3 regions of the Massilia sp. DJPM01 genome follow, and region 1 is predicted to be linked to each of the others. Evidence: predicted binding sites of a transcription regulator. Region 1 holds the regulator's gene; each other region holds the start of a gene.
What was found. Region 1 encodes sigma-54, which starts transcription at its own class of promoters, with help from an activator protein. Its sites were predicted from a motif close to TGGCANGNAANCTGCTTT; they were not measured.

Region 1 (3,163 bases):
GTGATCGGTTACGATTCCCTTGAAACCAACGAAGTGACCCAGGTGACCATACTGACCGGGAACGTGGTCGTCACCAAGGGCACCCTGATCCTCAAGTCCGACCGCGCCATCATCAAGGAAACGCCCGAAGGCGACATGTTCGTGACCCTGACCGCCAGCGCCGGCAAGGCCGCCACGTTCCGCCAGAAACGCGACGGCGGCCCGGACCTGTGGATCGAAGGCCAGGCCCAGCGCATCGAATACGATGAACGCAACGACATGATGAAGCTCTTCTCCGGCGCCAAGATCCGCCAGCTGGAAGGCCAGAAGCCGACCAACGAAATCGAGAGCGAATTCATTTCCTACGACAGCCGCAAGGAAGTCTTCGTGGCTCGTAACGACGCCAGCGGCGCCAACAAGCCGGGACAGGGCCGTGGCACCATGATCATCGCGCCGCGCAAGCCGCGCGCGGCACCGGCCACGCCACCGGGCGCAGCGGCGCCAGCACCGGCCACCACGCCAGCGGCGGGAAACCCATGATCGAAACGAAGAATTGCGGCAGCACGCTGATCGTGCGCGGCCTGCAGAAAAGCTACGGCAAGCGCCTGGTCGTACGCGACGTCTCGTTGCAGGTCGACTGCGGCGAAGTGGTCGGACTGCTCGGCCCCAACGGCGCCGGCAAGACCACCTCGTTCTACATGATCGTCGGCCTGGTGCCGTCGGATGCGGGCACCATCGACATCAGCGGGGTCGATATTTCGAGCCTGCCGATCCACCGCCGCGCCACGCTCGGCCTGTCGTACCTGCCGCAGGAAGCGTCGGTGTTCCGCAAGCTGACGGTCGAAGAAAACATCCGCGCCGTGCTGGAACTGCAAAAGGTGGACGGCAAGGCGCTCACCAAGGCCCAGATCAACGAACGCCTCGACACCCTGCTGGCCGACCTGCAAATTGAAAAACTGCGCGAAAACCAGGCCATGACGCTGTCGGGCGGCGAGCGGCGCCGGGTCGAGATCGCGCGCGCGCTGGCGACCAACCCGCGCTTCGTGCTGCTCGACGAACCGTTCGCCGGGGTCGATCCGATCGCCGTCATCGAGATCCAGCGCATCGTGCGCTTCCTCAAGCAGCGCGGCATCGGCGTTCTGATCACCGACCATAACGTGCGCGAAACGCTGGGCATCTGCGACCGCGCCTACATCATCAACCAGGGTGCGGTGCTCGCCTCCGGTCGACCCGACGACATCATCGCCGATGAATCCGTGCGCCGGGTCTACCTGGGCGAACATTTCCGGATGTAGGCATGAAACAGTCCCTTCAACTACGCACCTCCCAGCACCTCGCCCTTACGCCCCAGCTGCAGCAGTCGATCCGGCTGCTGCAGTTGTCGACCCTGGAACTGCACCAGGAACTGGAACAGCTGTTAAGCGACAATCCGCTGCTCGAACGGCTCGACGATCCGCTCGATCATTCGGTGCGCCTGCTCGGTGATGGCGCCATCAGCAGCACCTCGACGCCGACCGAAGCGGCGCCCGAGCCGGGGGCGCAGGATGCGCCGGCGCCGGCCGAAGGCGAAGGCTTCGAGGGCGGCGAGGCGGATAGCCCGGCCAGCAGCAGCGACAACGATGGCGAATGGGGCGACCTCGGCCGCGCCAAGACCTCCGACGACGAGGATTCGCGCCCGCAGCTCGAAGCGTCCGCCACCACCTTGCGCGAGCACCTGATGGAGCAGATGCGCGTGACCGTGCTGGAGCCGCGCGACCGCGCGCTGGTCGAACTGATCGTCGACGCCGTCGACGACAATGGCTACCTGACCGAAACGCTGGAAGAGATCCACGAGCGCATGCCGCCCGAGCTGGAAATCGAAATCGAGGAATTGCGCACCGCGCTGGCGCTGCTGCAAAGTTTCGACCCGATCGGCGTGGGCGCGCGCAATGCGTCCGAATGCCTGGCGTTGCAGATCCGGCGCATGCCGGGCGTGGCGCTGGTGACGCGGCGCATGGCGCTGACCATCGTCGAGAACCATCTGACCTGGTTCGCCCAGCGCGAATTCAACAAGCTGAAAAAAGCGCTCGACTGCGACGACGAGGACTTGCGCGAGGCGCAGACCGTGATCCGCCAGTGCAATCCGCATCCGGGCGCGGAGTTCGCGTCCGACGTGTCGGACTACGTGGTGCCGGACGTGATCGTGCGCAAAGCGAAAAACGGCTGGTCGGTGATGCTCAATAACGACGTCATGCCGCGCCTGCGCGTGAACAGCATGTACGCCGCGCTGCTCAAGCAGGGCAAGGGCGAAGGGCAGATGGGCGCGCAGCTGCAGGAAGCCAAGTGGCTGATCAAGAACATGCGCCAGCGCTTCGATACCATCTTGCGGGTGGCCGAAGCGATCGTCGAACGCCAGCGCAATTTCTTCTCGCACGGCGCGGTGGCGATGCGTCCGCTGGTGCTGCGCGAAATCGCCGACACGCTCGGGCTGCACGAAAGTACGATCTCGCGCGTGACCACGCAAAAGTACATGATGACGCCGCACGGCATGTTCGAGCTGAAGTATTTTTTCGGCAGCCACGTGGCCACCGAAGCGGGCGGCGAAGCGTCATCGACGGCGATCCGCGCGCTGATCGTGCAGCTGACCAGCGCCGAGGATCCCAAAAGCCCTCTGTCGGACAGCAAGATCGCCGACATGCTGGGCGAGCAGGGCATGGTGATCGCGCGCCGCACGGTCGCCAAGTACCGCGAAGCGCTCAAGATTCCGCCGGTCGCCCTGCGCAAGTGCCTGTAGGGCGTTCAGGGTTGCGCGGTGCCTAGAAAAACTCCGGGTGCTCGCGCAGCAGCAGCTGTTCGTACTGGTTGACCGCCTTGAACTGTTCCAGCCCCGGCGCCATGCGCCGGCCGGCGTCCCAGCTGCGCCAGGCACGCGCCATGTCATAGCTTTTGAACAGCGCGTCGCCCATATCCTTGTAGGCTCCGGCCAGCGCCGGATTGGCGCGCAAGACGCTGGCGTACAGCGGCAGCGCGCCGCGTACGTCGCCCAGCTTGGCGCGCCAATTTGCTTCAAACAACGCCAGCATGTGCTGTTTGTGGGTGTTGAGCTTGCGCAGTTCCTGCAGCGTGGCGAGCGCCGCCTCCATCTCCGCCTTCCCCTTGGACCGTATCGCCGCCGCAAACGCGCGCACTTGCGGGTCGGCGTTGA
Region 2 (3,163 bases), on a different contig from region 1:
TCCAGGCGGTGTAGTAAGAGCCGACCTGGACCGGCCCGGCGGCATGCGCGGTGCCGGCCCCGAAGGCGGCGGCCAGGGCCAGGGTACAGGTCAGCGGGCTCATGCGGGTAATGTGGGACATCGTTCCTCCTTGCTTAAATTTTCAGCTTGCAATTATGTATGTTCAGGCGCGCAACCACCAGCACGATCATGGCCGTAAACACGGCCCCGCTCAGCAGCGCGCTATTGCCTTCGACCAGGGCGGGGCGCAAGTGGGCCCCGGCCAGGCTGATCACGGCGCCGATCGCGAACGGCAGCAGATAGGTGATCAGCGGACTGGTCGCGGCCGGTTCGACCAGAACGGTCCAGCGGCGCGCCGCGCGCACTTCCACCAGCCAGTACAGCAGGGCGAACAGCGCCACGCACAGTGCGCCGCAGTATAAAGCCCAGGGCGGGGTGGCGCCGATCTTCGAGATGGGGTACCAGCGGTGCAGCAGCCAGGCCGCCGCCGCCAGCGCGGCCGCGAACATGGCGCCCTGGCGCAAGCGCAGCGCGGCGCCGCGCTGGCCGTCGAAAAACAGCAGCGTGCACACCAGCCCGGACAGCACGATCAGGCTGTGGATGGCGTGGCCCGCCAGCGCCGTGCCGGTGCCGCTGCGGGTGCTCAGCATATACAGGCTCAGGCAGGCCAGCATGGCGCCCAGCAGCAGGGTGCGCTGGCCGCGCGCCAGCTGGTACAGCACGGCGGCGGCCAGATAGGCCCAGCCGATCAGGCCGAGAATGCCCCACCATTGCGGCGTCATCATGCTGACCCCGTCGGCGCCGCGCCAGGCCAGGGCCAGCGCCGCCAGCAGCGCCACGCCGGCCGCGCGCAGGCAATGGTTGAGCAGGGCGTTGTCGAAGCGGTACACGCCCCACACCAGCAGCACGGCCGCGTAAAACGCCAGCGACCAGGCTGCGATCGGCATGTGCATGGCTTGCTCGCTGTAGCCGGATTCGGCATTGACCATGAACACCCCCATCACGATCAGGGCCAGTGCGCGCCAGGCCGTGTGCCCGAACACCCGCAGCGCGCCGTCGCCGCGCGCGATGCGGCTGTGCACGCCGAAGGGAATCGACATGCCGAGCGCGAACAGGAAGCCGGGAAACACGATATCGGCCAGCCCCATGCCGTCAGCCGCGCCATCGGCATGCAGCAGCCAGGCGGGCAGGCCGCGCGCGCCGGCCAGGAAATTGACGAAAAGCATGAGTACGAAGGTGAGGCCGCGAAAGGCGTCGAGCGAGACGATGCGTTGCCGGGGCAGGTCGTTGAACGGGACGGGCATGGGCGCTGGGAGTAGGTTGTCGAATCCGCCAGTCGGGGGCGCTGTCCGGAAGACAAGATTATATCACCGGCCATGTCGGCATTCTTTACAGCCGCGTCGGGAGAAACCCTTAGTGTTGCGCTAAGTCGCTGAAAAGATGGACTACTTGGTGTGGGTACGCATATTGCTTGATGCCGGTATGGTTTTTTCATAATAAATATGGAGAACATATGATAGGCAAAATGACTACGGCGGCTGGCCTGGCGCTGACCCTGGCCGGCGCGGCCCAGGCCGGCGTGATCGGCGCCGGCGGCTTTTCCGCCCCGACCGTGATCGATTTCGAGAATGCCGTCGCCGGCCCCATCGACAGCCAGTACGCGGCGCTGGGCGTGCGCTTCGTCAATTTCAACCTGGATGTGTTTGCCACCTCGCCGGCGCCGCCGAGCCGGGTGGCGCTCAAGTACGTCGATGGCTCGCCCAACATCGACGGCAGCATCCTGTTTTCCTCGGCGATCACCCGGCTGGGCGCGGACGTGAGCACCAATCCGGAAGATGACACGTTCATCGATGCTTATCTCGGCAATACCCTGGTCGGCAGTGCCCTCTTCGATACCGGCGGCGACGGCGACGACGGCTCGTTCATCGGCGTCGAATTCCTGTCCGGCTTTGACCGCGTGGTGTTCCGTACCTTGCCGGTCGTCAACGGCGCGCTGGCGCTCGACAACCTGCGCTTTGAAAACGTGGTGCCGCCTACCCCGGTGCCGGAACCGGGCAGCCTGGCCCTGGCCGGATCGGCGCTGCTGGGACTGGTACTGGCGCGGCGCCGGCGCTGAGAGGAATGCCGCCGGGCGCCGGCCTATAGCGTCCGGTTGGCGTCGATGGCCGCTTCCAGGTAGCGCAGCACGATCGCCGGCGCATCCGCATCCATGCGCGGAAAATTGCCTTCCACATCGGGATCGAGGTCGGTCATGCCATCCGGGCCGAAGGTGAAGGCGCCCAGCAAGACTTGTGCCGGCTCGCCGTAGGTGCAATGGCAATACATGCACACCACGCGCGCGCGTGGGCGGCGGTCGGCCCCGCAAATGGGCAGCATCTGGAATTTGATGCGCACGCCGTTGAAGGTGGCTTCGATGCTGTCGTCGTCGAACTGGTCCGGCACCGAAATCGCGCGCAGCGCGCCCATCTCCTGGAATACCGCGTGCGCCCCGGTCAGCGAGCAGAACGCCTGGCGCAGGCGCGGGGCCATGGTTTCCATCTGCTGGAATTGGCTGCTTTGTTCACGCTCGATCATGATGGGCTCCCTAGGCCGGACCGCCAGAAAGACAGGCCGGCACGCACCCCATCATATGCGCATGCCGCGCGCAGCCGTGTTTGCTACGCGGGCAGGGCGGCAGCCAGCGGGATGGCCCCGGACGGCTGGGCAAAACGCGTGCTCAGGAAGGCGGCGATGCGCTCCTGGGTCGTTTCCAGGTAGGGAATGTTCATGTGGTCCGAATCGGGCACGGTTTCGTCCAGGTGCAGCTGGCCCAGCTGGGCCACCAGCAGGTCGGTGTGCGAATGCGGCACGATATCGTCGAACGCGGCGCGCAGCACGTAGGTGGGCGCGGTCAGCGCGGAGGCGTACTTGACCGACTCGAAACGGTGGCGCAGCACATACTCGACCGGCACCGCCCGGAATTTGCGCTTGGCGATGGCCAAGATCGAATCGTAGGGCGTGATCAGCACCAGCGAATGGACCGGGCGCTCCAGCGCCACCTGCACCGCCACCCCGGAGCCCAGGCTGCGCCCGACCACCGCCACCCGCTCCGGGTCGACGTGGGCGCGCTCGGCCAGCCAGTCGAACAGCAGGCGGCCATCCTCGACCATATGGGCTTCGGCCG
Region 3 (3,163 bases), on a different contig from region 1:
GATCTCGGCCAGGTTGGCCTTGACCTGGGCCTGGGTGCCGGTGATCGCCCCCAGGCTGGCCCATTCGCCCGGCGCGATCAAGTCCATCACGCTTTCCGCTTCGCCGAAGGCGCGCTCGGGCGTGTACCCGCATTCCTGCTCCAGGTAGCGCGTCACCCCATAGGCCAGGGTGGCGTGGGTGCGCGCGCGGTTGGCGATGTGGGTGACCGACTCGATCAAGCCTTCGCGCTTGCAATTGGCCAGCTCGTCGATAAAGGCCGGCAAATCCTCTTCGCGCCGCAGCGACAGCGACAGCGCCACCTGCTTGGGGCGCTTGGGCACGAGGCGGAAGCAGGCGCTGACGACGATGCCGAAATTGCTCTGGAAAAAGAGCCCGTCGAGGATCGGCCCCAGCCCGTAGGGATTGCTGGTGCCCAGCGGCGAGTGTTTCAGGCGCCGGAAGCCCGTGCGCAGCAGCTTGCCGTTGCCGCACACCACGGCCAGCCCGAACAAGTCTTCCTTGCGCGGCCCGAAATAGCCGACCCCGCGGTCGAGCGCATTGCCGATGATGCTGGTGGCGCGCGCCGAACCGGTGACGTTGAAGGTGAGGTTGGGATGATGCTCTTCCAGGAAGTCGTACAGCGCGCCCTGGGTCACGCCCGGACCGATCACGGCCACCGGCAAGACCCGGCCGTTGCGCTTGTCGATCGTCATGCGGATCGCGTTCAGGGCGCCCAAGTCGACCAGCAGGCTGCCGGCCATGGTGGGCGACTTGCCGCCGTAGCCGAAATTAAGGCCGGTCGAGAAGGGATACAGGGGCGTGCCGTTCTTGCGTGCCTCGCGCACCAGCTTGATCACGGCGCGCACGCTTGGCGGACGCACCTGGCCGCGCACATCGGTCGCGCGGCCGGTGATGTTATTGCTCGGGTGGTCACTCTGGGTGTAGGCCATGATTCTATTATCGCTTAAAAGCGGGCGCGCAAAAGCAAACGACCCGAGCGCTTGACGCGATCGGGTCGTTCTCGACACACTGCGCGCACCGGCCCTGGCCAGCCCGGCGCGCGCACCGGTCTTACTTGGCAGCCTTGCGGCGCGAAGCGGCGCCCAGGGCCAGCAGGCCCAGGCCGATCAAGACCATGCTGCCTGGTTCAGGCACGGCACGCACTTCCGAAGCGATCGAGTTCGATGCCTGGTTGATGGTCAGCTTGTAGGTACGGCCGCCGGTCAAGGTCACCAGGTTCGACAGGATCGTGCCCGAGCTTTCCTTGATCGAATTTTGCGAAATGTCGCTTGAGGTCACGCCGTCGTTGATCTCGGCCGGGCTCCAGTTCATGATCGTGGTCGAGATATTGCCGATCACTTCCTGCAGCGACAGCGTCCAGCTGATGGTGCCCAGCGAGGAACCGTTCACGCCAGCCATCGCATTGACGAACGCGGCCACATAAGCGTTGAAGCCGAGCGCGAACTTCGCTTGCAGCGTCGTGCCGACGCTGAAGGTGGTCACTGCGGTCGCCGAGTTGGCGATGGTGGCGTTCGCGCTGCCGGCGTTACCTGGCGACATCACGGACGAATCGGCACGGGTCAGGCCGTTGGCGCCGGTCACGCCCAGCGCGGTGCCGGCGATGTACATATCGCCCAGGGCGTAGTTACCGTTCGGTGCCGGGAGGTGCGCCGTGAAGTTGTTTTCCACGCCGCCTGGATAGTTACCGATTGGCATGCCCGCGCCGCACGATGGACCCGCGCAACGGTTCTGGACATCGACCGTGCCACCGATGGTGGTGCTGAAGATGTTGCCCAGGCCGGCGCCGGTGCCTTGCGCATTGTTGAAGTTCGAATTCGCGGTGCCGGTGCGGTTTTCGTTCTGGATCACGATGCCGTTGGTCACTGGCGCATTGTTCGAGTTCAGGATGATCAGGCCGGTGATGGCCAGGTCGGCCATGCCCATGGTCGCTGCGGACACTGGGGCGACGACGAACGCTGCGGAAACGGCTGCGGCAGCGATGTATTTTGTCAATTTCATATTGGTTCTCCCGGATTATGTTTGTTGATCCTACGCGCCTTGATGTAAGCAGGACTCGTGCCAGAAGAGGCTATTTGTTTTAAATCAATGGCTTAAGCTGTTTTTTATGGCTGTTGCATGAGGGGGTGTAAGGAAAACCGACAGGCGGGACGCGGATTAATCTTTACGAGGAGAAATAAAAGCCTTGTGAAACAGATGTCTTGTTAATAATAGCGGTGGCATGCGCAGCCAGTTTCCCCGGATATACAATAAAAAGCGCGCGGCGCCGCTCCAGCGGTCGGCGCAGCTGGGGTGCATGGGCAGCAGGGCGCGCAGGAACAGGCTGTCCATCAGGGCCAGCAGCGCCGTGCCGGGCCCGGCCGCGCGCGTGGCGGCCAGGACTGGTTCCGGCAGCGGCGTGTGCAGCAGGCGCGCGCAGTAGCGCAGGGCATAGAACAGGGGACGGCCCAGTTGCAGTTCGGCGGCGCGCGCCGGCAGCGCATCCCAGAAACCGGGCGTGCCGCCCAGGCTCGCCAGCAGGCGGTGCAGGTCGAGCAGGTCGCGCAGGCCGTGGTCGAACTCGCCGTCGTAGAACAGGTGCACGGCGCTGTGCAGCACCATGTCGGCCGGGGCCAGCACCTGCACTGGCGCCTGGCCCGCTGGCGCTGCGGCGGGCAGGGCCACGGCGGCGGCGCGCAGCCTGGCCGGATCGGGCCGCACGCGTGCCGTTTCCGGCAAGATCGCGTGGTGCACATCGATCACGCTGGCGCGCCGCGCATGCTTCATCGGCGGCAATTCGTGCATCCAGGTACGGTAATAGCGCTGGTCGTAAGCGTCTTGCGCCACCGTGGACCAGCCGTGCAGCATCAGCGCCGCCTCCACCTGGGCCAGGCGGTCCTTGGGCACCAGGATGTCGATGTCGGAAAACAGCCGTCCGCGCGCCGCCGCCAAGCCCGCCATGGCGTAGGCGCCGCCCTTGAGCAGGATCAGCGGCACGCCGCTGCCGGCCAGCGCCGCGCCGATCTGCGCCACTTCGAAGCGCACCGCGTTGGCGTGGCGTTCGGCATGCACGCCGGCCCAGTCGAGGTGGCGGCGGGCCTGGGCCGGAATCGCGCCGGCCACGCCGTGTTCGTCGAGCAAGCCGTGCAGGCTGGCTTCCAGGCGGGCGCTGGCGGCCTGGCGCAG

Region 2: a site for sigma-54 is predicted at 1,457-1,474, ahead of PO883_RS07535 (PEP-CTERM sorting domain-containing protein). Genes of this name have one in related genera too.
Region 3: a site for sigma-54 is predicted at 2,045-2,062, ahead of PO883_RS02475 (EDSAP-1 family PEP-CTERM protein). Genes of this name have one in related genera too.

What each region holds. Positions count from the first base shown of each region.
Region 1 is NZ_JAQOZV010000003.1:117,046-120,208, reverse strand. Features, by position in the region: gene lptA (lipopolysaccharide transport periplasmic protein LptA) at 1-519, shown strand, start outside; gene lptB (LPS export ABC transporter ATP-binding protein) at 516-1,274, shown strand; gene PO883_RS03135 (RNA polymerase factor sigma-54) at 1,277-2,752, shown strand; gene PO883_RS03130 (hypothetical protein) at 2,775-3,163, opposite strand, start outside.
Region 2 is NZ_JAQOZV010000007.1:176,369-179,531, reverse strand. Features, by position in the region: gene PO883_RS07545 (glycoside hydrolase family 18 protein) at 1-121, opposite strand, end outside; gene PO883_RS07540 (DUF5009 domain-containing protein) at 135-1,304, opposite strand; gene PO883_RS07535 (PEP-CTERM sorting domain-containing protein) at 1,514-2,116, shown strand; gene PO883_RS07530 (hypothetical protein) at 2,140-2,574, opposite strand; gene PO883_RS07525 (alpha/beta hydrolase) at 2,658-3,163, opposite strand, start outside.
Region 3 is NZ_JAQOZV010000002.1:234,214-237,376, reverse strand. Features, by position in the region: gene PO883_RS02480 (FAD-binding oxidoreductase) at 1-930, opposite strand, end outside; gene PO883_RS02475 (EDSAP-1 family PEP-CTERM protein) at 1,052-1,999, opposite strand; gene PO883_RS02470 (nucleotidyltransferase family protein) at 2,156-3,163, opposite strand, start outside.